DNA from 3 places in the Janthinobacterium sp. SUN120 genome. Region 3 is predicted to be linked to each of the others. Evidence: predicted binding sites of a transcription regulator. Region 3 holds the regulator's gene; each other region holds the start of a gene.
What was found. Region 3 encodes HrcA, which represses chaperone genes, less so after heat shock. Its sites were predicted from a motif close to TTAGCACTCNNNNNNNNNGAGTGCTAA; they were not measured.
Positions count from the first base shown of each region.

Region 1: rpoH (RNA polymerase sigma factor RpoH) is a predicted target of HrcA. The motif match lies at 2,378-2,404, and genes of this name have one in related genera.
Region 2: groES (co-chaperone GroES) is a predicted target of HrcA. The motif match lies at 6,585-6,611, and genes of this name have one in related genera.

Region 1 covers NZ_JAPUBW010000007.1:59,350-69,899, reverse strand. The annotation lists gene O0879_RS26395 (antibiotic biosynthesis monooxygenase) at 1-328, shown strand, start outside; gene O0879_RS26390 (hypothetical protein) at 332-784, opposite strand; gene O0879_RS26385 (hypothetical protein) at 963-1,229, shown strand; gene rpoH (RNA polymerase sigma factor RpoH) at 1,320-2,219, opposite strand; gene ftsX (permease-like cell division protein FtsX) at 2,631-3,551, opposite strand; gene O0879_RS26370 (ATP-binding cassette domain-containing protein) at 3,548-4,285, opposite strand; gene ftsY (signal recognition particle-docking protein FtsY) at 4,294-5,352, opposite strand; gene O0879_RS26360 (MerR family transcriptional regulator) at 5,517-6,458, opposite strand; gene O0879_RS26355 (FAD-dependent oxidoreductase) at 6,664-7,977, shown strand; gene O0879_RS26350 (DUF1365 domain-containing protein) at 7,967-8,764, shown strand; gene O0879_RS26345 (cyclopropane-fatty-acyl-phospholipid synthase family protein) at 8,839-10,002, shown strand; gene O0879_RS26340 (chalcone isomerase family protein) at 10,002-10,550, shown strand, end outside; gene O0879_RS26335 (MFS transporter) at 10,550-10,550, shown strand, end outside.
Region 2 covers NZ_JAPUBW010000002.1:943,991-954,540, reverse strand. The annotation lists gene O0879_RS14030 (oligopeptide:H+ symporter) at 7-1,545, opposite strand; gene O0879_RS14025 (GNAT family N-acetyltransferase) at 1,664-2,221, opposite strand; gene O0879_RS14020 (hypothetical protein) at 2,315-2,791, opposite strand; gene O0879_RS14015 (hypothetical protein) at 3,113-4,207, shown strand; gene groL (chaperonin GroEL) at 4,352-6,001, opposite strand; gene groES (co-chaperone GroES) at 6,052-6,342, opposite strand; gene O0879_RS14000 (hypothetical protein) at 6,867-7,613, shown strand; gene O0879_RS13995 (hypothetical protein) at 7,770-8,033, shown strand; gene O0879_RS13990 (cell division protein ZapA) at 8,033-8,344, shown strand; RNA gene ssrS (6S RNA) at 8,399-8,576, shown strand; gene O0879_RS13980 (EVE domain-containing protein) at 8,655-9,119, shown strand; gene O0879_RS13975 (diguanylate cyclase) at 9,116-10,550, opposite strand, start outside.
Region 3 covers NZ_JAPUBW010000002.1:1,705,580-1,716,129, forward strand. The annotation lists gene dapB (4-hydroxy-tetrahydrodipicolinate reductase) at 1-755, opposite strand, end outside; gene O0879_RS17395 (outer membrane protein assembly factor BamE) at 775-1,404, opposite strand; gene fur (ferric iron uptake transcriptional regulator) at 1,601-2,032, shown strand; gene hrcA (heat-inducible transcriptional repressor HrcA) at 2,084-3,100, opposite strand; gene O0879_RS17410 (HAD family hydrolase) at 3,203-3,928, opposite strand; gene O0879_RS17415 (hypothetical protein) at 4,183-4,782, shown strand; gene O0879_RS17420 (hypothetical protein) at 4,786-5,400, shown strand; gene mmsB (3-hydroxyisobutyrate dehydrogenase) at 5,587-6,489, opposite strand; gene O0879_RS17430 (enoyl-CoA hydratase/isomerase family protein) at 6,513-7,655, opposite strand; gene O0879_RS17435 (enoyl-CoA hydratase) at 7,648-8,433, opposite strand; gene O0879_RS17440 (acyl-CoA dehydrogenase family protein) at 8,430-9,590, opposite strand; gene O0879_RS17445 (CoA-acylating methylmalonate-semialdehyde dehydrogenase) at 9,600-10,550, opposite strand, start outside.

The sequences.
Region 1 (10,550 bases), on a different contig from region 3:
GGTCTGGCCCAGCGCCGCAGGACGCCAGCAGTACCTGGACCTGGCGGCGTCCCTGCGGCCCCTGCTCGATGAGGTGGACGGTTTCATTTCCATCGAGCGCTTCAGCAGCCTGAGCGAGCCAGGAAAACTGCTCTCGCTATCGTTCTTTCGCGACGAGGCGGCGCTGGCGCAGTGGCGGCAGCTGGAAGCGCACCGCGCGGCGCAATCGGCCGGCCGGCACGGCGTGTTCGACGATTACCGGCTGCGCATTGCCGCCGTCGTGCGCGATTACGGCATGCTGGAGCGGCAGCAGGCGCCCGAAGACAGCCAGCGGCGCCACGATGCCTAGCCATCAGCGGGGCAGCGCGCCCTGCGTGATTTTCACCTTGACCCGGTAGGTGGGCTCGGCCGCATTCAGGGCCGGCGGCGTGGCCGGGTCGACGTCGAGCAGGGTGAACGTCAGGTGGTTGACGGTGACGGAACTGGCGGCGCCGGGCATGGAATCGGACAGGACGATGTCGGTCGTGCCCGCGCTGTTGAGCAAACTGAAACTGTAGCTGACGTAGCCTTTCCACACGCACACGGCGCCCTTGCGGCAGCGGCTGTCGTTGACGCGTTCGAGTTTCAGGGTATCGGTGGCCGTGATGGTCACCTGTTCGCCCGGCGAAAGCACGTGGGTGACGCTGCGCGGCGTGTTTTCCGCGTCGCCGGCGCTGCCGGCCGCGCCGCAGCCCGCCAGCATGGCCAGGCAGGCGAAGAAAAGGGGAAGCAGCACGGTGCGGTAAGAGCGGTTCAGAGTAGACATGTTTTTCCTTTCAGGTGGTGCGTCCCCGGCGTGCTTGTTCACGCGTGGGATAAAATGATAGTAACAAAATGATATTTTTCCGGCGCACTATTGGCGTGCTGCCGATGAATTGAGGCGCGAGCCACGCGGCGCGCCGATTACTGCGTAGAATGGCTGTTTTGAAAATCAGGAAACAACCATGAAAAAAACCGACCTGGCCAAAAGCGATGCCAAGAAACTGATGGGAAAGATGAATGTTCCCGGCGCCGGTGCATTCGGTAAGGAAGCGGTGGTCGTCGACCGCCGCGAACAGCGCAAGCGCGACCAGGCCCTGGGCCTGGTGCCATTCGCCGTCAAGCTGAACAGCGATCTGGTCTTGCAATTGCAGACCCTGGCCAAGGAGCGCGGCGCGGATCTGAATGAAGTCGTTGCTGAATTGATCAGCAAGGGCCTGGCTGCAGCTTAACTGGCTGCCATGTTTATCTGTTGATAAACATCAAGTAGTAAAACTAAAAGGCGCCTTGCGGCGCCTTTTACATTGCGGCATTGCTTGCGATTACACGTAGGCCGCCAGGGCGCCCTTCATTTTTTTCAGGGCCGCCACTTCGATCTGGCGGATGCGCTCGGCCGATACGCCGAACTCTTCCGCCAGCGCGTGCAGGGTGGCGCCGGAACCGTCGTCGTTGGCCAGCCAGCGCGCTTCGATGATGCGGCGCGAACGGGCGTCCAGCTTGGACAGGGCCGTTTCCAGGCCTTCCGATTGCAGGCGCGTCACTTGTTCCGCTTCCAGCACCTTGGTCGGCTCGCTTTGCTCCGACGACAGGTAGGCGATCGGCGAAAACTTGTCGTCTTCATCGTCGGTCGGCGATTCCAGCGCGATGTCGCGGCCGCTCAAGCGCGTTTCCATCTCGATCACTTCTTCGCGTTTCACGTCGAGCAGCTTGGCCAGCGCATCGATCTGCTTCGGCGTCATCGCATCCAGGCCCGTCTTGTGGCTGCGCAGGTTGAAGAACAGCTTGCGCTGCGCCTTCGTCGTCGCGACCTTGACCAGGCGCCAGTTTTTCAGGATGTACTCATGCATCTCGGCTTTCACCCAGTGCATGGCGTACGACACCAGGCGCACGCCCTGGTCCGGATCGAAACGTTTCACGGCTTTCATCAAGCCGATATTGCCTTCCTGAATCAGGTCGGCGTGCGGCAAGCCATAGCCCAGGTAGCCGCGGGCAATCGAGACCACCAGGCGCAGGTGCGATAGCACCAGTTCTTGCGCGGCGGCCAGGTCATTTTTTTCGCGCAGGCGTGTCGCCAGCGAAATTTCTTCGTCGTGGGTCAACATGGGCAGGCGGTTCACGGCCGAAATATAGGCGTCGATATTGCCCAGATTGCCAGTGAACCCGAGGCCCAGCGCATTACTTTTGGTCGGAACCAATGCGGACGTTGCGGACATCATAGTCATGTTTTCTCCCTCGTAGTCTTGCTTTGTTCCAGTTGGCCACGTCACGCGACGTGGCAGCTTGTATCGTCGTTTTTGCGTATTCGGTCTTGCACTTTGCAGATCGCGGCACCATCTTGATCTGGCGTCCATGGCGGTTCTGCTGTTGGTATGTCCCTATATTAGCACTCTCTGCTTGAGAGTGCCAATCAGCACATTTAATCGATCTGATAGCCTAAATGCTATGGCGAATGAATGCCTGATAAATATGTCTGAATGGCGATCTGAACAGCGCTGCAGGCCGCTTCACGACAACGTAGCCAGTCTACGGCCTCTGGCTGAAGCGAACCTTAAGAATACTTGCTTAATATCAAGATAACAGCAGTATGGGGAGGGCGCATGGCGGCACCGGAGGCGCCGCCATGGGAAAGAAGATCAGTTCAGGCGCGCCAGGTGGCGCTGCACGCACAGGAAGGCGCCGATCAGGCCCAGGCCGGCGCTGACGGCCAGCAAGCCGGCCATCGGCAGCGGCGCCAGCGGCACCAGCTGGAATTCGGACGCGTACAAACGGGCAAACTCGGCAATCGCCGTGTTCAGCGGCTGCAAGGCCAGCGCCACGGCGCCCAGGGCCAGCGCACCGGCGCACAAGCCCAGCAGGGCGCCCGTGTAATAGAAGGGGCGATGGATGAAGGTGTCCGTCGCGCCGATCAATTTCGAGATGCTGATTTCATCGCGCTGCTGCATCACTTGCAGGCGGATGGTATTGAAGACGACGGCGATCACGGCCACGCCCAGGGTAATGGCCAGCAGCAACAGCACCAGGCGCAGCACGCCCAGCAGGGCCGCCAGGCGCTTGACCCAGGCCGAATCGACTTGCGCCGATTCCACGCCGGGCAAGTGGCGCAGCTGTTCCGCCACGGCATCGACATCCTGCGCTTCGCTGGCGCTGCTGAAGGCGTCGAGTTTCAGCACATAGCTGTCGGGCAAGGGATTGTCGCCCAGGGTGCTCAGTACATCGGCCAGGCCATTCTTGTTTTTCAGCGAGTCCAGCGCCTGTTCGCGCGGGATGAAGACGATCTTCGCTTTTTGCTCGCCGACAATCTTGCGCATGGCGCCCGCCAGGCCCACGGCTTGCTCGCGCGGCGTGTCGATCTTCAGGAAGACGCTGATTTCCGGGTCGACCGACATCTGTTCCGACATGGGGCGGACATTGTCGAGCATGGTCAAGCCGGCGAACGGCAGCGACAGGGCGATGGCGACGACGAGCACGTTCAATAAGAAGCCGCCCGGCGACTTGCGCAAGTGGATCAGCGCCGAACCGAGGGCGAAGCGATGTTGACGGAACCAGCCTCTCATGCCTGTTCTCCCGCGTCATCTCCGGCGCCGGGGGCGAAATCGGGATCGGGCGGCGCGAACACGGGCGCCTGCGTGGCCTTGTCGATGGCCACCAGTTGGCCGTTTTTCAGGTGGATCACGCGGGCGGCGGCGTCGAGCATCTGTTCGTCATGGCTGGAAATGAGGCAAGTCACGCCCACGGAGTGGAATGCTTTCAGGGCGTCGAGCACCTTGTTGGCGCTGGCGCGGTCCAGGTTGGCCGTCGGTTCGTCGGCCAGGATGATCTGCGGCCGGTTGACGATGGCGCGCGCGATCGACACGCGCTGCTGCTCGCCGCCCGACAGCGACAGGGGACGCGCCATGGCGCGGTCCAGCAAGCCGACTTTATCGAGCGCGGCGCGCGCGCGCTGTTCGGCGGCCGTCTTGTGGGCGCCGACGACGAGCAGCGGCAGCATGACGTTGGCCAGGATGGAGCGGTCGTTGAGCAATTTTTGCTGCTGGAAGATCAGGCCCATGTTGCGGCGCAGGAAGGGCACGCCGGCCGGCTTGATCTTCGCCATGTCCTGGCCATTGACGATCAGCTTGCCCGACGTGGGGCGTTCCATGGCGGCGATCATTTTCAGCAAGGTGGATTTGCCGGCGCCGGACGGGCCCGCTAAAAACACCAGCTCGCCTTTGGCAATATTGAGGGAAATATCGCTGAGCGCCACGGCGTCGGCGGAGTATTGCTTGGAGACGTGCTGAAATTCAATCATGTATAGGCTTATCCTAGCAGCGCTTCGACAAATTCGGCAGCCACGAAAGGCTGCAAGTCTTCAATTTTCTCACCGATGCCGATGAAATACACGGGCACGGGACGCACGCGGGCGATCGCCGCCAGCACGCCGCCCTTGGCGGTACCGTCCAGCTTGGTAATCACCAGGCCGCTCAGCTGCAGGGCATCGTCGAAGGCCTTCACTTGCGTGAGGGCATTCTGGCCCGTGTTGCCGTCGATCACGAGCAGGGTTTCATGCGGCGCGCCATCCATGCCCTTGCCGATCACGCGCTTGATTTTCTTCAATTCTTCCATCAGGTGCAACTGCGTCGGCAAGCGGCCCGCCGTGTCGACCATCACCACGTCGATGCCGCGCGCCTTCGCCGATTGCACGGAGTCGTAGGCCACGGCGGCCGGATCGCCCGATTCCTGCGAAATCACGGTGACGTTGTTGCGTTCGCCCCAGACCATCAACTGTTCGCGCGCGGCGGCGCGGAAGGTGTCGCCCGCGGCCAGCAGCACGGACTGGTTATTCGACTGCATGTGCTTGGCCAGCTTGCCGATGGTGGTCGTCTTGCCGGCGCCATTCACGCCGGAAATCATCATCACCAGCGGCTTGTGGCGGCCCAGCTCGAAGCGCTTTTCCAGCGGCGAGAGCAGGTCGATCAGCAGCACTTTCAGGGCGGCCTTGACGGCGGCCGCGTCGAGCAGCTTGTCTTCCTTGACCTTTTTCTTCAATTCCGTGAGCAGGAATTCCGTGGCGTCGATGCCGGCGTCCGACATCAGCAGCGCCGCTTCCAGCTCTTCGTACAGGGCGTCGTCGATCTTCGCGCCGACGAACAGCACGGACAGGGTGTTCGAGGTTTTCGACAGGCCGGCCTTCAGGCGCGTCATCCACGATTTTTTCTCGGGTTCGGCTGCGACGATCACGGGCACGAGCTCGGCCGGTGCGCCGCTCAGGGGCGTGGCGGCAGGCTGCGGTGCAGGCGGCGTGGCGGCGGGAAGGACGAGGGGCTCGGCTGGTGCAGCCTCGGGAGCGATGGGTTTTTTCTTGAAGAAACTAAACATGGATGTGTGGTGGCGGGTGCTGACCTAAGGCCCGGCGGCGCCGGACACTGTGTTACGGGCTATTCTACCAGAGCGCGCCCGGCCCTTCATGCTTTACTGTTCGATTGGCAACATTGCGCCGCTATCCACGGAGATCGCCGCAGTTGCCGCGCTTTTCCGCCGGTTCAGTGGGTTTGCAGGGCCAGCGCCTGATGGCGGCGGCGCCAGTCGGCGATGCTTTCGTCGACTTGCCGCAAGTCCAGCACATGCAAGAAGGGTGGCGGCTGCCTGGTCAGCACGGGACTGCGTCCCCCTGCCCACAATTCCATGCTTGGCGGCAAGCTTGCATGCAGCTGCTGCAGGCTGTCGCGCGTCTGCCGTTGCTTGCTGGCGCTGGAAAACGATAGCGCGACGATGTCGGCCCGCTGCGCGCGGGCGGCCGCGACGATGTCCGTCAGCGGCGTTTCCACGCCCAGCGACATGCAATGGGCGCCTGCCGCCGCGCACAGCGCTTCAGCCATCAGCAGCCCCAGGCCGTGACGCTCCTGCGGCAAGGTGCTGAGGACGATGCGCGGCGAGCGCATGGACGGGCTGCTTGCTTGCGGCAGGGAAAAGATGGCGTGCCGCATCACCGTTTGCAAGGTTTCGCTATACAGATGCTCTTCGTACACGGCCAGTTCGCCGCAAGCCCACGCTTCGCCCACCATGCCGGTGAGGGGGGCGATGACGTCGATGGTGAACGCTTTCAAGCCCAGCACGGCCAGCGCCTGGCGCAGGGCGTCGCCCAGTTCCGCCATCTGGTGGCTGCGGCACAGGGCCAGGTAGTGTTCAAGCTGGGGCGCCGGCGCGGGCGGCGGCGTGCTGCCGGCGCTGGCCAGCTGCTGCAGTTGCGCAGTGCTGTGCTGCATGATTTTTCCCGGACGAAATCCGAGGTCCAGCAGGCGTTTGACCATGCGCAACTTTTGCACTTGCTCGGCCGGGTAGCTGCGCTCGCCAAAGGCGTCGCGCCGCGGCTGGGGGAAGTCGTAGCGGCGCTCCCACACGCGCAAGGTTTCCTTGGCCAGCCCGGTGTCGCGTTCGACATCGCCGATGCTGAAGGCAGGAGATAGTTGCAGGTCAGTATCCATACCAGTGGGGTTGCTCGCATGCCGAAAAGAACGTTACTGGCATTCTACGCCTTCCGCCGCCCCGTACCAAATAGCTGAATCCGATTGGATATTGCTCGCGTATAAGTTTGTGAACGACAACAGGTGCTCATTGACATAGATCAATATTTGACTGACTATCGATGCAGCTTGTTTTGTCCAGGACAAACATAACACGGGTGCACTCATGAAAATTGCCGTCGTCGGAGCAGGAATCGCAGGATTGTCGTGTGCCTATCGCCTGGCGCAAGCGGGCCAGGACGTCACCTTGTACGAGGCAGGCGATTACTTTGGCGGCCACAGCCATACGGTGGATGTCACGCTCGATGGCGTCACGCATGGCGTCGACACGGGTTTTCTCGTGTTTAACCACGCCACCTACCCGCATCTGGTACAACTGTTTGACGAACTCGGCGTCGAGGCGGCCGACAGCGACATGTCGTTTTCCGTGAAGATGCCGCTGGGCGCTGCGCCCGATGCCCGCGTGCTGGAATGGGCGGGCGCCAATCTGGACACCGTGTTTGCCCAGCGCAGCAATCTGCTGCGCCCCGCCTTCCTGCGCATGTTGCGCGACATTCTGCGCTTCAACCGCCAGGCCAGCGCCCTGGCCACGGCTGCCTTGCCGGCGCCGGCCCTGTCGCTGGGAGAATTCCTCGACCTGCACGCCTACGGCGACGAATTCCGCCACTGGTATCTGTTGCCGATGGCCGCCTGCATCTGGTCGTGTCCGGCGCGCCAGATGCTGGCCTTTCCCTTGGCCACGTTCATCCGTTTCTGCCACAACCATGGTTTGCTGCAAGTGAGCGACCGGCCCCAATGGCGCACGGTGCGGGGCGGCTCGCGCGTGTACGTGGAAAAATTGCTGGCGGGCATACCGCAGCAGCGTCTGGCGCGCCCCGTGCTGGCCGTGCGCCGCCAGGGGCACGGCGGCGCGCGCATGGTCGAGCTGCATACGGCCGCCGGCGTCGAGCATGTCGATCACGTCGTGCTCGCTTGCCACAGCGACCAGTCGCTGGCCCTGCTGGGAGATATCCGCGACGACGAGCGCTCCGTGCTCGAAGCCGTGCGCTACCAGCCGAACCGGGCTGTGCTGCACACGGATGCCTCCTGCCTGCCGCAACGCCGCCGTGCCTGGTCCGCCTGGAATTACCAGGGGCGGCCGGCAGCGGGGGAGGGCGAAGCGCCGCAAGTGTGCGTGCATTATTTGCTGAACCAGCTGCAGCCGCTGCCGTTCACCACGCCCGTCATCGTCTCGCTCAATCCGCTCGATGAGCCCGATCCGGCAAGCATCATCGACGAGTTTTCGTATGCCCACCCCGTGTTCGATGGCGCGGCCATTGCCGCCCAGACGCGCCTGGCCGGCTTCCAGGGCGCGCAGCACACGTGGTTCGCGGGCGCCTGGACGGGCTATGGCTTCCATGAAGACGGCTTGAAATCGGGCCTGGGCGTGGCGCAAGCCCTGAATAGCCTGGCGTCGGCGGAGCTCGGCCATGCCGCGTGATCCCACGCAAACCGCACCGCCGCAGCCGCAGCTGTGCCTGGGACGGGTGCGCCATGCGCGGCTGCGTCCGCGCGCGCATGCTTTTGCTTATGGCATGTTTTACCTGCGCCTGCCCCTGCGCAGCCTGGGCGCGCACGATTTTCCTGCCCGTTTGATTTCGCGCAACGGCGCCAATGTGCTGTCCTTCCGCGACAGCGACCATGGCGATGGCACGACCCCGCTGCTGGACTGGATCGACGGCTTGCTGCGCCAGCATGGCGTGGTCGACGCGGGCGGCGAAATCTGGCTGCAAACCATGCCGCGCATGTTCGGCTATGTCTTTAATCCCGTCAGTTTCTGGTTTTGTCACGGGCTTGACGGCGCGCTGCGGGCCGTGCTCTGCGACGTGCGCAATACCTTTGGCGAGCGCCACCTGTACTTGCTCGAGCGGGGCGGCGCCATCGCGTATGGCAGCGAACTGGTCGCCAAGAAAATCTTTCACGTGTCGCCGTTTTGCAAGGTGGAAGGCCAGTACCGCTTCCGTTTCCTGCGCAACAACGACCAGGATGGCGAGCGCCACCTGGCCCGGGTCGATTACGACGACCTCGACGGTCCGCTGCTGCAGACGAGCTTGTCCGGCACGGCGCAGCCGCTGCGCGATGGCGCCATCGCCTGGGCCTTGCTGCGCTATCCCCTGATGACGTTCGGCGTGATGGCGCGCATCCATTGGCAAGCCTTGCGCCTGTGGCTGCGCCGCGTGCCGTTTTTCAGCAAACCCCACCCTCCACAAGAAAAGGTGTCCCGATGAGCTCCGATTCCCTGCCGACCGGCCTGCATGCGCGCAGCAGTTCCACTCCCTTGCATGGGCATGCGCACGTGGACATGCCCGCTGCCGGGCGCATGATCGTGCGCCTGCTGGAAAAATTGCAATACGGCGCGCTGCGCCTGCGGACGCCCGACGGCAGCATCTTGCTGTACGGCGATGGCAGCCATCCCGTCACCCTGGACTTGCACAACTGGCGCCTGTGTGCGGCCGTCCTGCGCTCGGGTGACATCGGCTTTGCGGAAACGTTTATCGCCGGCGACTGGCGCACGGACAATTTGCCGGGCTTGATCGAGTTGATGATACGCAACCGCGCGCACATCGAGTCATTGATCTATGGCAACTGGTGGGGCAACCTCATCTACAAGGTCCGGCATTTGCTCAACCGCAATTCGCGCGCGGGCAGCAAGAAGAATATCCACGCTCATTACGACATCGGCAACGCCTTCTATCAGCTGTGGCTGGACCCGTCGATGACGTACTCGAGCGCCCTGTTCACCGAAGGCGCCAGCCTGGAGCAGGCGCAAGGGGCGAAATACGCGCGCATCGCAGACCAGTTGCAACTGCAGCCGGGCGCACGCGTGCTGGAAATCGGTTGCGGCTGGGGCGGCTTTGCGGAAGCGGCGGCGCGCGACTGCGGCGCGCACGTGACGGGCCTGACCTTGTCGACCGAACAGCTCGCCTATGCGCGCCAGCGCCTGCAGGACGCGGGTCTGGCGGGGCAGGCCGACTTGCAGCTGTGCGATTACCGCGACAGCGCAGGCCAGTACGACGCCATCGCCTCGATCGAGATGTTCGAAGCCGTGGGACAAAGCTACTGGCCCGGCTATTTCGCATGCGTGGCGCGCAACCTGAAGCCGGGCGGACGCGCCTGCATCCAGACCATCGTCATTGCCGACGACTTGTTCGAGCGCTACAGCAAGAGCACGGATTTTATTCAACAGTACATTTTCCCGGGCGGCATGCTGCCCTCGCCGGCCGAATTCCGCCGCGCCGCCGAGGCGCAGGGCTTGCGCGTGGAAGACGCCTTCAGCTTTGGCCTCGATTACGCGGAAACCTTGCGCCAGTGGCGCGCCAGCTTCCTGGCCCAGCGCACGGCGCTGGAAAAGCAGGGTTTCGACGGCCGTTTCCTGCTCACCTGGGAGTTTTACCTCGCGTATTGCGAGGCTGCCTTCCAGGCGCACAACACGGATGTGATGCAATTTACCCTGATCAAGGAGTGATGATGCGCCAGCTGCTCGTCGCCGCTTTGCTGTCGTTGACCATGTTAGGCGCCGCGGCCGCGCCGCCGGCCTTTATCGCGGCCGATGTGCCCGAAGCCCGTCTGGCGGGGGAGGGCGAATACACATGGTTCGGCATGCGTATTTATCGGGCGCAACTTTGGGTGGGCGCGAACGGTTACCAGGGCGCGGCATCGGCAACGGCGCCCTTCGTGCTGGAATTGCGCTACGCGCGCTCGTTCGACGGCAAGAAGATCGCCGAAGCCAGTTATGAACAGATGCAGAAAATCGGCGCCGGCACGCCGGAGCAGCGCCTGGCGTGGCTGGCCACCATGCAGCGCATCTTTCCTGACGTCAAGGAAGACCAGCGCATCGCGGGCGCCTACCGGGCCGGCATCGCGCCCGGCGTGCGCTTTTATCTCGATGGCAAGGTGCTGGCCGACGTGAACGATGGCGACTTCGCGCGCGCCTTCTTCGCCATCTGGCTGTCGCCGTCGAGCACGGCGCCGAAGCTGCGCGCCGCCTTGCTGCAGAATGCGGCGCCGCTGCCA
Region 2 (10,550 bases), 760 kb from region 3:
CCGGCATCACGCTTTCGCCGGGATGACCGCCTGGCGGTAGTTATCCACCATCTTGTAGCGCTTCGCATACAGGCCGAAGGCCAGCATGGCGACGGCGGCGAAGGCGGCGAAGAAGAACATCTGGAAGGCCGTTACGCTGATGCCGCTCTCGGCGATCTTGCCGATCACGCCTTCGTTCATGACGCTGCGGTTGACGATCAGCACCCACAGGTTGCCCACCGTGGTCGACAAGTTCCAGAAGCTCATGATGGCGCCCTTCATGGACACGGGCGCCTGGCTGTACGCAAACTCCAGGCCCGTCGCCGAGACCAGCACTTCGCCGAACGTCAGCAGGGCGTACGGCAGGATCTGCCACATGATGGAGACGGCGTTGCCGCTGTCGAGCGCCAGCTGCAGCAGACCGATGACGATCCACGCCAGCGAGGAAAAGCCGATACCGGCCGTCATGCGGCGCAGGGCCGTCGCTTCCAGGCCGAAGCGGTTCAGCATCGGGTACAGCACCAGGTTGTTGAACGGGATCAAGAGCATCACCAGCATCGGGTTCAGCGCCTGCATCTGCGCCGGCAGGAACCAGCTTGGTTTTTCCATGGTGTTCGCTTGCACGATCCACGTCGAGGCCTTCTGGTCGAACAGCGAGAAGAACGGCGTGACGAGGGCGAAGATGACGAGGATGCGCAACACGGCGCGCACGCCTTCGACGGCTTCGTCAGGGTGGATGCCGCGTGCGCGTTCCAGCTGCATGGCCGTGCCGATGCTGCCGAAGGCCAGCAGCAATACCAGTGCGGTACACGCAGAAATCACGAAGCCCCATTCGGGAATGCTGTAGAACGCATACAGGGCGCCGATCACGCCGACGTAGGCCACGTACAGGCCGGGACGGGAACCGCCGTCGACGCGCGCCAGCAAGGCCGTGCGGGCCACGCGGGTGAACGAGTCGGGATTCGGCGGCGCCGGCGGCACGTGCACGTATTTCTTGGCGCCCATCCAGAAGACGATGGTGGCGGCCAGCATCATCAGGCCGGGGATGCCGAAGGCGATCGACGGGCCGAAGTCGCGCAGGAACATCGGCATCAGCAGCGAAGCGAAGAAGGAGCCGAAGTTGATGATCCAGTAGAACAGGTCGAATACCAGCTTGGCCTTGTGCTTGTTGGTCTGGTCGAACTGGTCGCCGACAAACGAGGCCACCAGGGGCTTGATGCCGCCGGAACCGAAGGCGATCAGGAACAGGCCGAAATAGAAGCCGTTGACGCTGTTTTCAAACAGGGCCAGGCAGGCATGGCCGGCGCAATACACGAGGCTGAGCCAGAAGATGGTGTTGTACTTGCCAAAGAAACGGTCGGCCAGCCAGCCGCCCAGCAGCGGGAAGAAGTACACGCCGATGACGAAGGTGTGGAAGACGTGCTTGGCTTCGCCCGTGCGCTGGTCGATCGGGATCATCAGCAGCAAGGTGCTGATGAGGAATGGCGTCAGGATGTTGCGCATGCCATAGAAGCTGAAGCGTTCGCAGCCTTCGTTGGCGATGATGTACGGTATTTGCCGCGGCATTTTGCCCGTGGCGGTTTGTGTCTCGGCCGATGACATTGGCTCTCCCCCAAGTTTTTTTTGTAAGCCGCGATGCTAAGGCCTGCCGCGTTTGCTTGCAACAGAAAAAACGGCCTGCCCGCTATTTCGCAGAGATTTGTAAGGTATTGATTTTCATAAAGACATTACTTTCGGCACTTGCGCGTGCCGGGCGGGGCAGCCACAGCTGCATTTGCAGCATGCCATCCGATGCGGGACAGTCTTCCAGGGTAAAACCGCAACCGAGGTACAGGGTCAATGCCGCGTGGCTGTCCTGCGCCACGGCCAGGCGCACGCGGCCCAGTTCGGGAATGGTGCATGCATGGGCGATGGCGGCCTGCACCAGTTGCCGTCCCGCGCCGCGCCCGCGCGCCTGCGGCGCCACGTACACGCCCCACAGGCTGGCCTTGTCATGCACGACGGCAATCGGTTCGCGGCGCAGGCCTGCCAGCGCGATCAATTGTTCCTCGTCGAAAGCGCCAAATATTATTTGGTGGGAAGTGGCGCGCAAGCGCTGGGCTATCTGTGCCAGCGGCAAGCCGCTTTCCGCCGCATGCGTGGTGCAGAAGGCGGCGGGCAGTTCGGCGATGCCGGCCAGGCGCAGCGCGCGGTAGGCGGCAACGTCGTCTGGCGCGAGGGGGCGGACAGTGATGGCTGGCATGTGGGCGAGTATCGGGCTTCGATGCCAAAAAGTAAAGCTTGCGCTGCAAGGCAAGCGTCCCTGGCCATCGCGCCCGTCGCCGGCGCAGGGGTGTTACTGGGTGGCGACGCGCTGCATGGGCGCATTGTCCTTGCGCCATTGTTCCAGGCTGATCAGCTCAGCGCTGACGATGTCGTCGACGAGGATGCGCTTGCCGTCGGGCGAGACGACGAAACTCTCCCACCGATGCGCCGCATCGGGCGTATTTTCGAAAAAGCTCAGCTGATAACAGGCGACGCCATCGACGAGGCGCGTCTCGGGCGACGTTTCCATCACGGCGCCATGGGCGCGGCCGCCCGATGCCTTTTCGATATGCGCCGACCAGGCCTTGATTTCCGGCAAAGCCATCAAGGCATCGATTGCGCGCGCGTTCTGCTCCGGCGCCGCCGTCTGGTTGCTCGCGGCGGGGGCATTGCCTGCCTGCGGCGCGGATTGCTGGTGCAGGTAGAACGCGCCGAGCCCGGCGGCCAGCAAGCCGGCCAGGATGCCTGCGATGATGGTGGTTTTGGAAGAGGAGGCGCGTGGCGGCATGATGGTGAGCGTGAGAAAGAGGGACGATGGCGGCCATGCTAAAGCAAAACGCCCAGGCCGGCAATCGCCGGGGCAGGTAAGCAGCTGTTCACGGGGCGGGTGCCGCATCCAGGGCTGGACGCTCCTGCCTTCGGTTTACCTTTGATATGTTATTAAAAAACATGGCCCCATGAAATTTCCAAATTGAATCAATTAGTGCTTGTATGAAATTGCTTATGTGCTAACTTTGGTGCAGGCGCCCTGTTGCAGGCTGTCTGTTGCGCTGGCGAGGCACGGAATGTCCGGGTTTGGGCTCAGCACATCAACGTCCACGGAGAAACGATGAACATGATCAAACGTACGGCGCTGCTTATTGCGTCATGTTTTCTGGCTGCGTGCGCAAGCACGGGTAAGCAGTTTCCAACGCTCCATGAATCGGCGCATACTGCTGCCGGCGCCGTGGAAAAGACCCTGCCGACCGGCGAGGCGCTTGCCATGCTGCGCCAGATATCAAAGCATGCCGACATGGCCGAAGCAGTTTACCGGCGTGATCTTGATGTGTCGGAGCGCCAGGAGCGCGCCTGCGATTATGTTACCGCCACGGACTCGCCCCCCTTGCGCAGTGGCTTGCCCGATGGGTGGTTTCGGCTGAACCAGCAACTTATCAGGAAACTGGGCATGCAGCCAGCGGGGGAACAAGGTCGCCCGCTGCAACCTTGCCGTGGCGCCAGGGGCTTGCAATATGAGACCTACATCAGGCTGGACGCGTCGGGCCGCCCGCTGGAGGCGGTGCTGGCCTTTCGCGGTACGGAAAATACCAAGTATGAGTGGCGCAGCGACTGGATCGCCAACTTCAGCAACGTCGATTTTGGAGTAGGCGCCAATCCCCAGTTTAGCGAGGCCCGTATAGAAGGGGGGCGCCTGATCGAAGCGCTGGTGCGGGTGTTGCCGAAGACGACATCGTCGCCTGTCTGCAAGGCAGCCAAGAACAGGTCCGAGGGCGTGCAAGCGCCCATCGACCTGGTCGGCCACTCGCTGGGAGGGGGCTTGGCGCAACATCTGGCGTATAGCAGCAAGGCGTGCGATGTGCGCGCAACGATTGCCTTTGATCCCAGCCCGGCAACCGGCTGGTTCTTCTTGCATTGGCGCGGGTGCGTGGTGACGACGGATCCGAATATCTACCGTGTGTATCTTGATGGCGAGGCGCTGTCGTTTGTCCGCAAGGTATCGACCAAATTCAATCAAACGCGTGATCACCGGCGCGACATCCGCATGACTTTTCCCGACGTTGATGTCGGGGCATTCGGGCGGCATAGCATGACTTTGCTGGCTGCCGGTATCAAATATGCCGCGAACAGTCTGCCGCCCGATGATACGGAGAATCGCATTGATTATGCATCGTCCATCGTGTATCCGGAGAGCCTCGGCCAGAACTGAGGGTGCGCCAGGCGAAAAAAAGCCACCTTCCGTAGAAGGTGGCTTTCGGGGCCGCCGGGAGGCGCTGGCAGCTTTTGGTCTGCCAGCCCTGTCCCTGCGTATGCGGCCAGTCGCGCCGTCGCCTGCGCGACTGGCCGCCGGACATTACATCATGCCGTCCATGCCGCCCATGCCGCCCATACCACCCATGCCGCCGCCCATGCCGCCGCCTGCTTTGTCGTCAGCGATTTCGCAGACCATGCAGTCGGTCGTCAGCATCAGCGAAGCGATCGAAGCGGCGTTTTGCAGCGCCGAACGGGTCACTTTGGCTGGGTCCAGGACGCCCATTTCAACCATGTCGCCATACGTGCCGTTGGCAGCGTTGTAGCCGTAGTTGCCCGAGCCAGCCAGTACGGCTGCCACGACGACCGAAGCTTCTTCGCCAGCGTTTTGCACGATCATGCGCAGTGGCTCTTCCATTGCGCGCAGGACGATCTTGATACCAGCGTCTTGATCAGGATTGTCGCCCTTGACCGTGATGTTGGCGCGTGCGCGCAGCAGGGCTACGCCGCCGCCTGGCACGATGCCTTCTTCCACGGCAGCGCGGGTTGCGTGCAGTGCATCTTCAACGCGGGCTTTTTTCTCTTTCATTTCGACTTCGGTGGCTGCGCCAACCTTGATCACGGCAACGCCGCCAGCCAGTTTGGCGACGCGCTCTTGCAGTTTTTCACGGTCGTAGTCCGAGGTCGCTTCTTCGATCTGTACGCGCACTTGTTTCACGCGTGCTTCGATCGAAGCTGCTTCGCCGGCGCCATCGATAACGATGGTGTTTTCCTTGCCCACTTCGATGCGTTTCGCTTGGCCCAGTTCGGCCAGGGTCACTTTTTCCAGGGTCAGGCCGACTTCTTCAGCGATCACTTGGCCGCCGGTCAGGACAGCGATGTCTTCCAGCATGGCTTTGCGGCGGTCGCCGAAGCCAGGGGCTTTCACTGCGCAAGTTTTCAGGATGCCGCGGATGTTGTTCACAACCAGGGTCGCCAGCGCTTCGCCTTCGATGTCTTCCGCGATGATCAGCAGTGGACGGCCAGCTTTTGCGACTTGTTCCAGTACCGGCAGCAGGTCACGGATGTTCGAGATTTTCTTGTCGCACAGCAGGACGAATGGGCTGTCCAGTACGGCAACTTGTTTCTCTGGGTTGTTGATGAAGTATGGCGACAGGTAGCCGCGGTCGAACTGCATGCCTTCAACGATGTCCAGCTCGTCGTTCAGCGACTTGCCGTCTTCTACGGTGATGACGCCTTCTTTGCCGACTTTTTCCATCGCTTCAGCGATACGCTCGCCGATCGAGTAGTCCGAGTTCGCCGAGATCGCGCCAACTTGGGCGATTTCCTTGGTCGTGGTGCAAGGACGGGCGATTTTCGCCAGTTCTTCGACGGTGGCTGCAACAGCCTTGTCGATACCGCGCTTCAGGTCCATCGGGTTCATGCCGGCGGCAACGAACTTCATGCCTTCGCGCACGATGGCTTGTGCCAGCACGGTCGCGGTGGTGGTGCCGTCGCCGGCGTTGTCGCTGGTGCGGGAAGCAACTTCCTTGACCATTTGCGCGCCCATGTTCATGAGCTTGTCTTTGAGTTCAACTTCTTTCGCTACCGACACACCATCCTTGGTGACGGTAGGGGCGCCGAACGAGCGCTCCAGGACCACGTTGCGGCCTTTCGGGCCCAGCGTTACTTTGACTGCGTTGGCGAGGATGTTGACGCCTTCGACCATCTTGGCGCGCGCTGCGTCGCCGAATACTACTTCTTTAGCTGCCATGTTCAATTCTCCTGAGTTTCGGGATGTATCTGTCTACAACGTGGAAACAATTACTTGACGACGATCGCCATGATGTCTTCTTCGCGCATGACCAGCAGCTCATCGCCGTCAACTTTGACGGTTTGGCCGGCGTACTTGCCGAACAGGACGCGGTCGCCCACTTTGACATCCAGAGGACGGACTTTGCCGTCGTCGAGAATCTTGCCATTGCCTACGGCAAGGACTTCGCCTTGATCCGGTTTTTCAGCAGCTGCATCAGGAATGATGAGGCCGGACGCAGTTTTGGTTTCCTGGTCGAGGCGTTTGACGATGACGCGATCGTTCAATGGGCGCAGATTCATACAAAACTCCTTAAAGTTCAATGGATAGGTGTTGCTAAATGAATACATGCCTGGCACAGCGCCAGGCCTGCTTTCAGTGACCGCCGTTGAAAGCAGCCCGCAACGGTCAAGCAAACCCCATGTCATCGAGTGCGTGCCGGCGCTGGGCAGTGGTGGCATCGCGGCGTCGCCCGCCGCGTAGCGTTCCCTGCTGTTGTCCGGCATACACCATCATGTCCTGAGGATTGCTACGAAAGAGTTTGTTAGCACTCTCTACTAACGAGTGCTAATTATAGGGACGGTAGGGGGCTTATTCAAGGGGAACATATAGATAGATGCTGAGCAGAGCCTGCATCTACACAGGGTTTGCGCCAGCACAAGCCTCGTTCCCGGGCGTCAGCAACAGGCGCGACTCTAGCATGTCGTTCGGAGAGGGGGTGTTCCTGTACGCACAGGAAACAGAGTTTGACTATGAAATTTGATAAGATGATTGCAATTGCATATCAATATCGCCATATATCACCGCTCGCGCCAGAAAGAACACCATGCCATTCCCGCTTTCCCGCCCCGCCCTGCGCCTGCTGGGCGCTACCGTCATCGGCCTCGCCTGCCTGGGCAATGCCGCCGCACAAGCGCCCACCATCGTCGATGAAATCACCGTGGCGGCCCTGACCCCGCTGGAAAAGGATATGCTGCTCAATGACTTGTTCAACGACTTGAACAAGGATGACGACGACCAGGAGGCCCATGTGTGGGATAACGGCGGCGACCGCGGCGTGCTGGTGAAAGTCACGTATAACTTCAGCAACTCCGGCATGACGGAGCACAGCCTGAAGGCGCATGTCTGCCGCGACCTGAAATTCGTCGTCACGGCAGGCGACAAGTCGCAGGACCTGAGCCGCCGCACCTGTTCGCAAAACAGCGGCAACTGGGATGTGCAGGGCAAGGATCCGGCGCCCGTCGTGTATCCGCCATTCCTGTCCGACGTGACCATCGCCAAGCTGAATGCGAAGGAGCAGAAAGCCTTGCTGACGGCTGCCGTGCGCACCTTGAAGGATGAAGAGGATGGCAAGACGCGCCAGTGGAGCAACAAGGGCCTGGGCAATGCGGTGCCGCTGGCAGTGCGCCTGACGCCCTCGGGGACGGACGCCAAACCTGGCAGCTACCGCAGTACTTGCCGCGACTTGACGATGGTGCTTGACGGCAAGAGTGGACAACAGACGCTGACGCGCCGCTCGTGCGAAAACCGCTATGGCGGACTCGATATCGAACCCGATTACGTCGACGAGTAAAACGCTGCCATCGCGGCGCTGGCGGATGCGCGCACTTGGCGAAAAGCGCCGGAAAAAGCGTGTATTGTCCGCCAACTGCCCTGCATTGATGTAAATATGTGTGACAGCGGCGTGATTCGATTGACGCCCATGGAGCGTCCGCCCTATAGTGGCGGGATGATTTCCGAATTCAACGAATTATCCGACAAAATAGGCCTGCTGGCCGAAATGACCCATGCGCTGCGCCGTGAAAACGCGCAATTGCGCAAGGACAATGCCGCGCTGGCCGCCGACAACGCCCTGTACGTGCAACGCATGCGCGAGGCGCAGGAGCGGGTGGAAGCGTTGCTGGAAAAAATTCCCGAACTGGTGCAAGCTGGCTTGGAGCAAGCCGCTTCGGAAGCGGGCGCCTATATTGCCGAGAACGAGAAGGAAGCGTAATGCCGCGTGTCGATGTCAATATCATGGGCCAGTCCTACAGCATGGTGTGCCGCGACGGCGAAGAGCGCGCGCTGCGCGAAGCGGCGATCTATCTCGATAGCAAAATGAAAGCCATCCGCGACGCGGGCAAGGTCAAGGGCAACGACCGCATCGCCGTGCTGGCCGCCTTGGGCGTGGCTGCGGAATTCCTGTCCGTGAAGTCGCCGCAAGGTCCGCTGTCGGAATTGACGATACTGGAAGTGAAGCAGAAAATCTCGGCCATGCACACAGTATTGGATAGTGCGCTGACGCCCCAGGAAAACCTTTTTTAAGCGTGCACGCGACGATTTGTCTTTGCGATGCGCGATCAAAGGAGTAAACTTGGGTCTACCCTGCGGTGTTCGCGATTGCCATATATTCCTTGAACCATTTATGCGCATCGGTTGCGAATTTTGTTTGATGGGAGTGAGCGTCGCTCGTTCGACGAACCCGAAATTGAACTAACGTGACCACCTTGAACCGTTTGGTTCGGGATGCCGGCATAGCGGCACAGGCGGGGCCCAATTTGCAGTACAAAGAAAACGGTTGCAGCATCATGCTCAGCCGTTTTTTTACGCCTGTTGCTTTTGATAGGGAGTGAACATGAAACAATACTGGCTGATGAAATCCGAACCCGATGAAGTGAGCATTGACGACCTGATGGCCGCGCCACAGCACACCATGCCGTGGTTTGGCGTGCGCAACTACCAGGCGCGCAACTTCATGCGCGATGGCATGCAGCCGGGCGATGGCGTGCTGTTCTACCATTCCAGCTGTCCGCAGCCGGGCGTGGCGGGCGTGGCTGAAGTGGCCAGCGGCGCGTATCCCGATCACAGCCAGTTTGAAGCGGGCGGCAAATATTTCGATGCCAAGGCGACGCCTGAACAGCCGCGCTGGATCAGCGTCGACGTGCGCGGCCTGAAGAAGACGGCGCTGTTGCCCCTGTCCGAGATGCGCCAGATGCCGGAGCTGGAAGACATGCTGCTGCTGAAGAAGGGCAGCCGCCTGTCGATCACGCCCGTGACGCCGGCGCAATGGAAAGTCATTACCGGCAAGCTGAAAGCCTAGACTTCGACCCGGTTGCGGCCATTCTGCTTGGCCCGGTACAGGGCTTGGTCGGCGGCGGCCAGCAATGCTTCCGGCGTTTGTCCTGCGTCATTCAAGGCCAGGCCGATGCTGGCCGTGACCAGGCCGCCGCGCGACGGCGCGTGGGCGATCGCGGCCGCGGCGATCGCTTCCTGCATCTTGTGCGCCACCGCCAGGGCGCCCGCGCTATCGGTGGCGGGCAGGATGGCGGCAAACTCCTCGCCGCCGAAGCGGGCCGCCAGGTCGCTGGCGCGCGGCAGCGCGGAATGCAGGGCCGCCGCGATCTGCACCAGGCACGCGTCGCCATACGGGTGGCCGAAGGTATCGTTGAGGCTTTTGAAGAAATCGATATCGATGATCAGCAGCGCCAGCGCCTGCTGGTTGCGCGCGGCCCGCTGCCACTCCAGCTGCAGGGTCTGGTCGAAGCAGCGCCGGTTGGCGATGCCCGTCAAGCCATCCGTCAGCGACAGCTTTTCCAGCTTGTCATGCGCCGCGCGCAAGGCCAGTTCGCTTTGCATGTAGCGGCTTTGCAGGGTGGCCGAGCGCAGCGCGTGGACCGTCAGCGCGACAAACAGGGCGCTGGCCGCCAGGTAAAAATTCTCCCGCAGCACGACGAATCCCAGTCCCAGCAGGGCTGCCGTGAAGAAGATGGGGCTGAAGTTGTCAATCAGCAAGGTCAACGGCCGCGGCGGCCGCGCCTCTTCCTCGCCCGGCTGCACGCGCATGGCCAGCACCGCCAGCAGCAGGAAAGGCATGCTGGGCAGTATCTCGCTGGGACCGGATTCGGCCAGCGCGTGCAGGGTCAGGTAATTATAGGCGCCCGCGCAGGCGGCGTAGCACCACAGGAACACACTGAGCAGAAGGTAGAAGCGCCCTTGTGCGCCATCGCGGCGGTGCGCCAGCAGGCGCAGCGAGGCGCAACAGGCCAGGACGAGGTTTTCCACGTTGTACGTCGTCACCAGCAGGCTGGCAGGTATCGGCGCGATCGAGCGCTGGTCGAAGGGCGAGACGGAAAAGATGGCCGTGTAGGTCAGGTAGGCCGCCAGCAGCACTTGCACGGCGTCCAGCCATTGCAGGGTGCGCGAAGGGTGCCGGTCGCTGACGGAGGAAATGGCCAGCAGCAAGGGCGCGCCATACATGAAATAGGCAAAATCGGAGAAATACGTCGTGTCGGACGCCACATGGCCGCTCAGGTCTTGCCAGGCAGAAAGGGCCATGCCCACGCTCCAGAACAGCATGGCGGCCGCAAACAGGCCCCAGCCCGTGCGCACGACGCCGGGTGCGCTCAGGCTGGCGTTGCGGCAGCAGGCGGCCAGCGCCAGCAGTGGCGCCGTCACGCCGAACAGGTAGCTCACGGCGGGACCGCGCGTCCCGGTCCAGGCCGTCAAGGCCAGCTGCGCCAGCACGTAGCCG
Region 3 (10,550 bases):
GCCAGGAAACGCGCGGCGCGCAGGGCGCCATGGGCGTAGGTGACGCGGCTGCTCGACTTGTGGCTGATCTCGATGCGCTCGCCGATGCCGGCAAACAACACCGTATGGTCGCCAACGATATCGCCGCCGCGGATGGTGGCAAAGCCGATGGTCGACGGGTCGCGTTCGCCCGTCACGCCTTCGCGGCCGTACACGGCGCATTCCTTCAAGTCGCGTCCCAGGGCGCCGGCCACCACTTCCCCCATTTGCAGGGCCGTGCCCGACGGCGCATCGACCTTGAAGCGGTGATGGGCTTCGATAATTTCAATGTCGTAGCCTTCTGACAAGCTTTTCGCGGCCAGTTCCAGCAATTTCATGGTGACATTCACGCCCACGCTCATGTTCGGCGCGAACATGATGGCCGTCTTTTCGGCGGCGGCGGCAATGGCAGCCTTGCCAGCGTCATCGAAACCGGTGGTGCCGATGATCATCTTGATGCCGTGCTCGGCACAATACGCCAGGTGCTGCAAAGTGCCTTCCGGACGCGTGAAATCGATCAGGAAGTCGGCGTTCGCCAGGCCCTTCGCCAGGTCGGACTGCGTCAGCACGCCGGCCGGCTTGCCGAGGAAGGCGGCCGCATCCTGTCCGATCGATGGCGAACCGGCACGGTCGAGCGCGCCGGCCAGCACGGCGTCGGGCGCATTGCTGACCGCTTCGATCAGGATATGGCCCATGCGGCCGCTGGCGCCAGCGATGGCAATTTTCAGTTCAGTCATTTTATTCTCTTACAGCAACTTATTTGGTGGGTTCGGCAGCGGGTGCAGGTGCAGGCTCGGCGGCAGGCGCAGGCGTCACTTCCGGCTTGCTCACAGGAATGGCGGGTGCGGCATCGGCCGGCACGGGCACGGCGCTCGGCGCCACGGGCGACGGCACGGCGGCGGCTGGCGCGTCGGCCTTGGCGACCTTGGCGAACGGCGACGGACCGGCGATGCGGTCGATGTATTCTTTCTCCGTCGGCAAGTTACCGCCTTCGAAACGTTCAACCTTGCCATCCTTGCCGAAGTACACGACCACGCGGCTGCTGGTGGTTTCGCCACTGCCCCGTGCCAGGCGGAATGGATAATCCCAGCGGTCGGCATGGAAGATATCGGTCAGCAGCGAGGTACCGAGGACGAAACGCACCTGGTCGCGCGTCATGCCCACTTTCAACTGGGCCAGCATCTCTTCGGAGACAAAGTTGCCTTGTTGAATGTCAGGACGGTAGGGCGAGAAAAACCACATGAATTTCTGCAGCGGCGTAATGGTGGTCGTTTGTGCGCCCTGTTCGGGAACCAGTTCCTTGCCTTCTTTTTGAGCAGCTGCCGGCTTTTCGCCCAGGATGCCACGGTTGGCGCAGCCGGACATGGCCAGCGCGACACAGACCATGCCTGCCAAGACTGGTGCTCGAAATGGAATACGGTGCCAGAGAGATGGCAATACAGCCGGTGTTACGCGCATAAATGACCTCAATTGGATGAACAAAACGCCAGGAGTGACCGGCCCGCCAAAAAAAAGCATATTTTGGCACTCCCCGACAAAACGCTATATGATAAAGCACCTGACCCACATACGAGCAACAAACATGAGTAACAATCCTAGTGATCTCAAGGCAAGCGGCCTGAAAGCCACCCTGCCACGGCTGAAGATACTCGATATCTTCCAGAGTAGCCCGGTACGCCACCTGACCGCGGAAGACGTCTACAAGATTCTGCTGGCCGACAATATGGATGTCGGTTTGGCAACTGTCTACCGCGTCCTCACGCAATTCGAACAGGCCGGCTTGCTCAATCGCAACCATTTTGAAACCGGCAAGGCGATTTTCGAGCTCAACGAAGGCTCCCACCACGACCATCTGGTGTGCCTCGACTGTGGCCGGGTCGAAGAATTCTTCGACGAAGACATCGAAGTGCGCCAGCAAAAAGTGGCCGAAGAGCGCGGCTTCAAGATCGCCGAACACGCTTTGGCCATCTACGGCAACTGCATCAAGACGGCTTGCCCGCACAAAACAGCCTGACCCAAGCCAGCCGTTTCCGCAAGGGAACGGCCGGCGCGCCAGGCAGTACGATCAATGATGGCTCAGTGCGCTTGACAGCAGCTTGGCCGTGATATCGACGATCGGGATGACGCGCTCGTAAGCCATGCGCGTCGGCCCGATCACTCCCAACGTTCCCACGATCTTGCCGTTGACTTCATACGGCGCCGTCACCACGCTCATCTCATCCATCGGCACCAGGTTCGATTCGCCGCCGATAAAAATCTGCACGCCCGTCGCCTTGCTCGACACGTCGAGCAACTGCATCAAGCCCGTTTTTTGCTCGAACATGTCGAACATCTGGCGCAGCGAATGCATGTTCGACGACAGATCGCTCACGCTGAGCAAGTTGCGCTCGCCGGAAATCACCATGTCGTCGCTATGGTCGGCCATCGCTTCGCTGCCCGCTTCCACGGCCGCCTGCATCAAACTGCCCATATCGTCGCGCAACTGGCGCAATTCGCCCTGCAGGCGCACGCGCACGGCATCGAAGGACAGGCCGCCATAATTCTGGTTGATGTAATTGGCCGATTGCACCAGTTGCGCCGGCGTGTAGTCGGCCTCCGTCAGCAATAAACGGTTCTGCACGTCGCCGCCTGGGGCGACGATGACGAGCAGGATGCGTTTTTCCGACAGGCGCAGGAATTCGATTTGCTGGAACACGGATTCGCGGCGCGGACTGAGCACGACGCCGGCAAACTGCGACAGCGACGACAACATCTGCGCCGCGTTGGCGATGGTTTTTTGCGGTTGCGGCGTCTGCAGGCGCATGCGCGATTCCACCAGGTGCTCGTCCAGGTGCCGCACGGTCAGCAAGGTGTCGACAAAGATGCGGTAGCCGCGCGGCGTGGGGATGCGTCCGGCCGAGGTATGCGGACTGGACACATAACCGAGCTCTTCCAGGTCGGCCATGATGTTGCGGATCGTGGCCGGCGACAGGTCCAGGCCGGAAATTTTCGACAAGGCGCGCGAACCGACCGGCAGGCCGTCGGCGATATATCGCTCGACCAGGGCTTTCAGCAGTGTTTGGGCACGTGTATCGAGTTGCATGGTGTTTTATTTAGGCAAGTATTTTGTTAAGCAAGCGGCAACGAAAGCGGCCGAACGTGCATCAACAGCGCCTATTATGCACGTTCGCCCGGCCTGCGGCGATCAATCTTCCAGTTGCCCTTGCAGCCACAGCAACAATTCATCAAAGTTGGCGCAGATGGCGTCGGGCTGCACGCCGGCGGCCAGGTGCGCATCGCTGCCCTTGCGGTTCATCCAGACGGCGCGCATGCCCGCCCCCTGCGCTCCCGTCACGTCGAAATACAGGTCGTCGCCCACATACACGGCTTCATGGGGCGCGACGTCCAGCGCGGCGCAAGCTGCCAGGAAGATGCTGGCGTCAGGCTTGGCCACGCCAAAATCGCTGGCGGCGATCGATACCTTGAAATGCTGCGCCAGGCCGATAATGTCAAGGTCCGCATTGCCATTCGAGATCGAACCGACCAGCATGCGCTGGCGCATCCAGGCCAGGCCCGGCAAGACGTCGTCATAGGGCTGGACGCGGTTGCGCGCGGCCAGGAATTGCAGGATAGCGCCGTCGACCAGGGCGGGATCCTCGCCGGCAGCCTCGAAGGCGGCCAGCAAGCCCGCGCGGCGCAACTCGATCAGGTTGCCATGGAAATGCGGTTGTTCATTGAGCATGGCCAGGCGGTGCTGGCGCAGCACCTCGATGGAAAACTGCTGCGCCACCTTGGGCGCATGCGTGGCCAGCCAGTCGTGCAGCAGGGTTTCCGCGGCGGCAATCACGGGCGCGATGGGCCACAAGGTATCGTCGAGGTCGAACAGGATGGCCTTGGGCGGCACGGCGGGTTTTACGGGGGCAAGAGACATGGGACTCACAATGGGATGCTGCGTCACGGTGCGCAGGATGCGCAGGATGCGCCTATTGTCGCACCGATCGCCGCCGCCGGCATGGCTGCGCCCCCGTGAAATGGGGCCGGGCCAGCGCTTCCTGGCGAAAAATTGTTACAGGGTGATACAAGGCAAGGTCATCGAGCTTGCCAGATAGACTAAAATAGGCGCCATTCCAATGCGGCGCCAGCGTCCGCGTTGCGCTACCCAACCTAATTCGTTTTGGAGAATGTATGAAAAATTTGTACCTGCGCTCGATGCTGGCGGCGGCTTGCGCCGTCACACTGGCAGCCTGCGGCGGCAGCGGCGGCAACCTGTATCTGCAAGTCTCAGTCAGCGACCTGGCCAAGGATGGCCTGATTCTCCAGAATGACGGCGAACGCTTGCCGGTTACTGCGGGCCAGACCAACGTTGCCTTCACCAAGCTGGTGAAGACCGATGATCGCTACAATATCACCATCGCGGAACAGCCCAAGGGCGCCGTTTGCACCATCATCAATGGCGTTGGCAAGGCATCGAGCTACTCCGTGACCACGGCCGTGGTGAGCTGCAAGACCAACACCTACCCGCTGACAGGCACGATCACGGGCCTGACCGCCGGCAACTTGCGCCTGGTGATGGGCTCCACCGGCATCACCCTGTCGGCTGGCGCCACCGCCTACACATTCGAATCGGTAGCTGACGGCGCCCCGTACGGTATTTCCATACTGGCTCAGCCAACGGGCCTGACGTGCCGCTTCCAGGGTTCAAAGAGTGCCGACGCCAGCGATACGGTCGGCACGATGGGCTCTGCCGCCACGACCGCGGCCACACTTGACTGCACGCCGCAGTAATCCTTGCGATCCGTCACCTATTTTTTGGAGAATTACATGAAGTTATCCTGCTTGCGCCCACTCGCCGCGCTGCTGCTGACCCTGGGACTGGCCGCTTGCGGCGGCAAGGCCTCGTATGAGGTCAGCGGCACGATCTCAGGCTTGAACAATGAAGGATTGATCCTGGCCAATGGCGGCGACCCCCTGCCGGTTCCTGCGGGGAAAACAAACTTCACCTTTGCCAAGCGCATCGACTACGGCACCGCGTATGACATCACCGTCAAGCAACAACCGGCCCACATGACTTGCGGCATCAGCGGCGGTTCCGGCTCGGCTGGTCATTACATCAATATCAGCGCCGCTGTTACTTGCTCGCAAAACAGATATACCGTGGGCGGCACGATTTCCGGCCTGACCGTGGATGGCCTGGTACTGATTAACGGTAGTACACTAACACCGGTGCTCAAGGATGCCACGACCTTTACCATAGGCGGCTTTGTCGCCTATGGCGAAACCTATGCCATCAGCGTCTCCGCTCAGCCGAAGGGTCTGCAGTGCGACCTGGCCCCAGGTACTGAAAAAGGCACCATGGGCGAAGGGAATGTAACGGCGCTGAAGATCGCCTGCAAACCCGTCTGAGTTGCGGAAACGGTAGCCGCCAGGCGGCTACCGGGAAGAGATATCACGGAAATATATAATTGATATTCCAAAGATAAATTGGAGTTATATGTGGCGATGCAGCATAATGCATCTGTCTCCTCCAACTCTTCCAAGAATTGGATTTAGCCCGCTTTTACCAGCGGGCTTTTTTTTGCCCAGAATTTCTCACGCGGGTTTATTCAAGCCCGGCTGCAACATCTGCACGATGCTGGAGAAATCCTGCTGCGCATAACCGGCTTGCGCATGCATCTGGTACATCTGACGCACCAGGCCGCCCAAGGGCGTGGGCGCGTTCGCCGACAGGGCCGATTGCTGCGCCAGTCCCAGGTCTTTCAGCATCAGCGCCGTGCCAAAGCCGCCCGTGTAATTGCGCGACGCGGGCGTACCGTCCATGACGCCGGGCCACGGGTTGTACACTTCCAGGGTCCAGTTGCGGCCCGAACTCTTGGCCATGATGTCGGACAACACTTTCGGGTCCAGGCCATGCGCCACGCCCAGGTTCAGCGCCTCGGCCGTGCCCGCCATCAAGATGCCCAGCAGCATGTTGTTGCAAATCTTCGCCACCTGGCCCGCGCCCGCCTCGCCCGCATGGAAGATGTTCTTGCCCATCTTTTCCAGCAGGGGACGCGCCTGCTGCAAGGCCGCTTCGCTGCCGCCGACGATAAAGGTCAGGGTGCCGGCTGCCGCGCCCGCCGTGCCGCCCGAGACGGGCGCATCGATCATGGTAAAGCCCCGCTCGCTGGCCGCCTGCGCCACTTGCCGCGCCACATCGGCGGCGATGGTGCTGCAATCGATGAACAGGGCGCCGGGCTTGGCCGAGTCCAGTACGCCACCCGCCGCCAGGTACAGTTCCTGGACGTGCTTGTTGGCTGGCAACATGGTGATGACGGCGTCGGCCGTCTGCACGGCCGCGCTGGCGGAGGCGGCCGCCGTGGCGCCCGCCTCGACGAGCGACGCCACTGCCGCCGGCGTCAGGTCGAATACGGATACGTGGAAGCCGGCGGCCACCAAGTTGCGGGCCATCGGCGCGCCCATGTTGCCCAAGCCGATGAAAGCGATATGTTGCATTTTTGAAGTCTCCTGTTGTTCTTTTAATGTAGGTCGCGCAAAGGATGGCTATCCCACGGCGCCGTGAAATACCCATTGAGATACGCGTCGCCGACGTCGGCCAGGCTGGCTGGCTGCCACTGCGGCGCGTTGTCCTTGTCGATCAGCAAGGCGCGCACGCCTTCGCTGAAGTCCGCATGGGCGCAGCACTGCACGGCAACGATCAATTCCAGCTGGAACACTTGCGCCAAACTCATATGGCGCGTGCGTTCGCGCATGGCCCAGACCAGAGCGGCGGAACTGGGCGCGCCCTTGTGCAGCGAGTGGGCCGCCTTTTGCAGCCAGGCCGAATCGCCGTCATACGCGGCGATGGCGGCCACCACTTCGGGCAAGGTGGGCGCTTGCGTCAGCGCGGCGATGGCGTCGAAGTTGGCTCGCACTTCGGACACGGGCAGCAAGGACGCAGGAGCCGAGAAGCCGCGCAGCAGGCGGTCCAGCTGCTCGCTGTTCGCCTGCGGGCTGGCTTGCCATTGCGCCAGCGCCAGCGCGTCGAGCACCATGTTCCGCTCTTCCTGGCGCAGGAAATAGTCGCCCAGGCCCGCAAACAGGGCGTCTGCCGCGTTCAGCGGTGCCCCCGTCAGCCCCAGGAACAGGCCGCTGCGGCCCGGCATGCGGCCCAGGAACCAGCTGCCGCCCACGTCCGGGAACAGGCCGATCGTAATTTCCGGCATGGCAATACGCGTGCTTTCCGTCACGACGCGGTGGCTGGCGCCCGCCATCAGCCCCAGGCCGCCGCCCATGACGATGCCGCCGCCCCACACGAGCAGCGGTTTCGCATACGTGTGGATGCGGTGGTCGAGCCGGTATTCCTCGGCAAAGAAGGCCAGCGCCTGCGGGTTCGGCACGACACCCGCTTGCTCGACGACGGCCGAACGCAGGCTACGCACGTCGCCGCCCGCGCAGAAGGCCTTGTCGGTCGACGATTGCAGCACCACGCAGGCGATGGCGTCGTCACCGGCCCAGCGCACGAGGGCGCCATCGATGACGCGTATCATCTCCAGGGTCAGCGCGTGCAAGGACTTTGGCGCATCGAGGGTGATGACGCCCAGCTTCATGCCGCCGGGACAGTCGCGTTCCTCTATCTTGACGGTCTCAACCAAGGTTTCAGCCACAGTATTTTCAGCCATTCTTCCACTCCGCCGGACGTTTTTCCAGGAACGCTTGCACGCCTTCTTTCTGGTCTTGCGTATCGAACAGGCCCAGGAACAGGGTGCGTTCATCGGGCAAGGAATCGACCAGCGGATGGCTGCGCGCGCCCTGGATCAGGGTCTTGCACGCCGTCACGCTGCTGGGGCTTTGGCGCGCCACCTTGGCGGCCAGGGCCAGGGCCGTGGCGGCGGCCTTGCCGGTTGGCACGACTTCCTCCACGAGGCCGATGGCCAGGGCCTTGGCCGCATCGACCCGCTCGCCGCACAAAATCATGCGCTTGGCCCAGCCTTCGCCCACCAGCCACGGCAAGTGCTGCGTGCCGCCCGCGCACGGCAGCAAGCCGACGGACGCTTCCGGCAAGGCCATCTGCGCGTGTTCCTCGGCAATGCGGATGTCGCACGCCAGCGCGCATTCCAGGCCGCCGCCCATGGCGTAGCCATTGATGGCGGCGATGCTGACGCCGCGAAACGCGGACAGCGCCTCGAATGCCTCGCCAAACGCGGCGGCCATGGCGAACGCCATATCCTTGTCGCCGTCGGCAAACACCTTTAAATCGGCGCCGGCCGAGAAGAACTTGGCGCCGCCGCCCGTGATCACCAGCGCATACACGTCCGGATCAAGATTCAGGTCGGCCACCAGGTCCCTCAGCGCGTTCAGGCTGGCCAGGGTCCACGTGTGGGCGGGCGGGTTGTCCAGCGTTACCAGGGCCGTATGGCCACGGCGTTCCAGCAGCAGATTGGTATACACTTTGGTCATCGTAAGGTCTCCGTGGCGCCATCTTTCAAAATCGCTCGCGCGACGATCAGGCGCATGATTTCATTCGTCCCTTCCAGGATCTGGTGCACCCGCGTGTCGCGCACGTGGCGCTCGAGCGGGTACTCGCGGATGTAGCCATAGCCGCCATGCAATTGCAGCGCATCGTTGGCCACATTGAAACCCACATCCGTGGCGAAGCGTTTTGCCATAGCGCAATACGCCGTGGCGTCCGGGCTTTCCTGGTCCAGTTTCCAGGCAGCCAGGCGCACCATCTGGCGCGCCGCCACCAGTTCCGTCAGCATGTCGGCCAGCTTGAATTGCAGGGCCTGGAATTGCGCCAGCTCGCGGCCGAACTGCGTGCGCTCCTTCATGTAGGCCTGCGCCCGCGTCAGGGCCGCCTGCGCCGTGCCCACCGAGCACACGGCGATATTGATGCGACCGCCATCGATGCCCTTCATGGCGATGGCAAAGCCTTCGCCTTCCGCGCCCAGCAAGTTGCCAACAGGCACTTTCACCTGGTCGAAGCTGATGATGCGCGTGGGCTGGCTGTTCCAGCCCATCTTTTCTTCTTTCTTGCCATATACGATGCCGGGCAGGTTCGCCGGCACGGCAAACGCGGAAATGCCGGCCGCGCCTTCGCCGCCCGTGCGCGCCATGACGATCAGCATGTCCGTCTGGCCCGCGCCGGAAATGAAGGCCTTCGTGCCGTCGAGAACATAAAAATCGCCCTCTTTCACGGCCTTGGTGCGCAAGGAGGCCGCGTCGGAGCCCGATTGCGGTTCCGTCAGGCAATAGCTGGCCAGCTTCTGGCCGGCCGCCAGGGCAGGCACCCATTCGTCGCACAGGGCTTCCTGCCCCCAGCGCGACAGCATCCAAGTGGCCATGTTGTGGATGGTGATGTAGGCCGTGGTCGAGGTGCAGCCGCCGGCCAGCTCCTCGAAGACGATGGCCGCATCCTGGCGCGACAGGCCCAGGCCGCCCCAGCGCTGCGGCGTGTACAGGCCACAAAAGCCCATCTCGCCCGCCTTGGCGATGGTTTCCACCGGGAAAATCGATTCCGCATCCCAATGCGCCGCGTGCGGCGCCAGTTCGCCTTCGGCAAACGCACGCGCCGCCTGCTGGAACTCGCGCTGCTCGTCGCTCAGTTCAAAGTCCATGCCAGCTCCTTATTTGAGGCTGATGGTGGTGTTGACCTTGCCCACCGAGGCCGCGTCCGTGAACCAGCGCTGGGTAATCGTCTGCGTCTGCGTGTAGAACAGCACGACTTGCTTGCCGAACGGGCCCAAATCGCCCAGTTTCGAGCCACGCGAACCCGTAAAGCTGAACAGGGGAACGGGCACGGGGATGGGCACGTTGATGCCGACCTGGCCCACGTCGATTTCTTCCTGGAAATAACGCGCGGCCGCGCCGCTTTGCGTGAACAGCGCCGTGCCGTTGCCGTTCGGATTCGCGTTCACCAGGGCAATCGCTTCATCGAGCGTATCGACTTCGACGACGATCAGGACGGGGCCAAAGATTTCCTGGTCATATACGACCATGCCGGGTTTGACGCCGGACAAGATCGTCGGTCCGACGAAGTTGCCGTTCGGATAGCCATCGACCTTCACGTCGCGGCCATCGAGGGTCAGCACGGCGCCCTGCTCGATGCCCTTGGCGACCAGGCTGTGCACGCGATCCTTGGCTGCGCAGGAAATGACAGGGCCCAGGTCCGGATTGTCCTTGCCCGCGCCCACGGTCAGGGTTTGCGCCTTGGCCGCCAGTTCCGGCAGCCAGTCGCGCGCTTCGCCCACCAGCACGGCGACGGACGCGGCCATGCAGCGCTGGCCGGCCGCGCCGAAGCCCGCGCCCAGCAACTGGTTCAGGGTCTGTTCCTTGTTGGCGTCAGGCAAGACGACGGCATGGTTCTTGGCGCCCATCATGCACTGCGCGCGCTTGCCGTTGAGGCTGGCGCGCTGGTACACATGCGTGCCCACCTTGCTCGAACCCACGAACGAGATGGCCTTGATGTCCGGATGGTCGCACAGGGCGTTGACCACGTCTTCGCCGCCATGGATGACGTTCAGCACGCCGGCAGGGATGCCCGCCTGCAAGGCCAGGCGCACGAGTTTTTCCGTCAC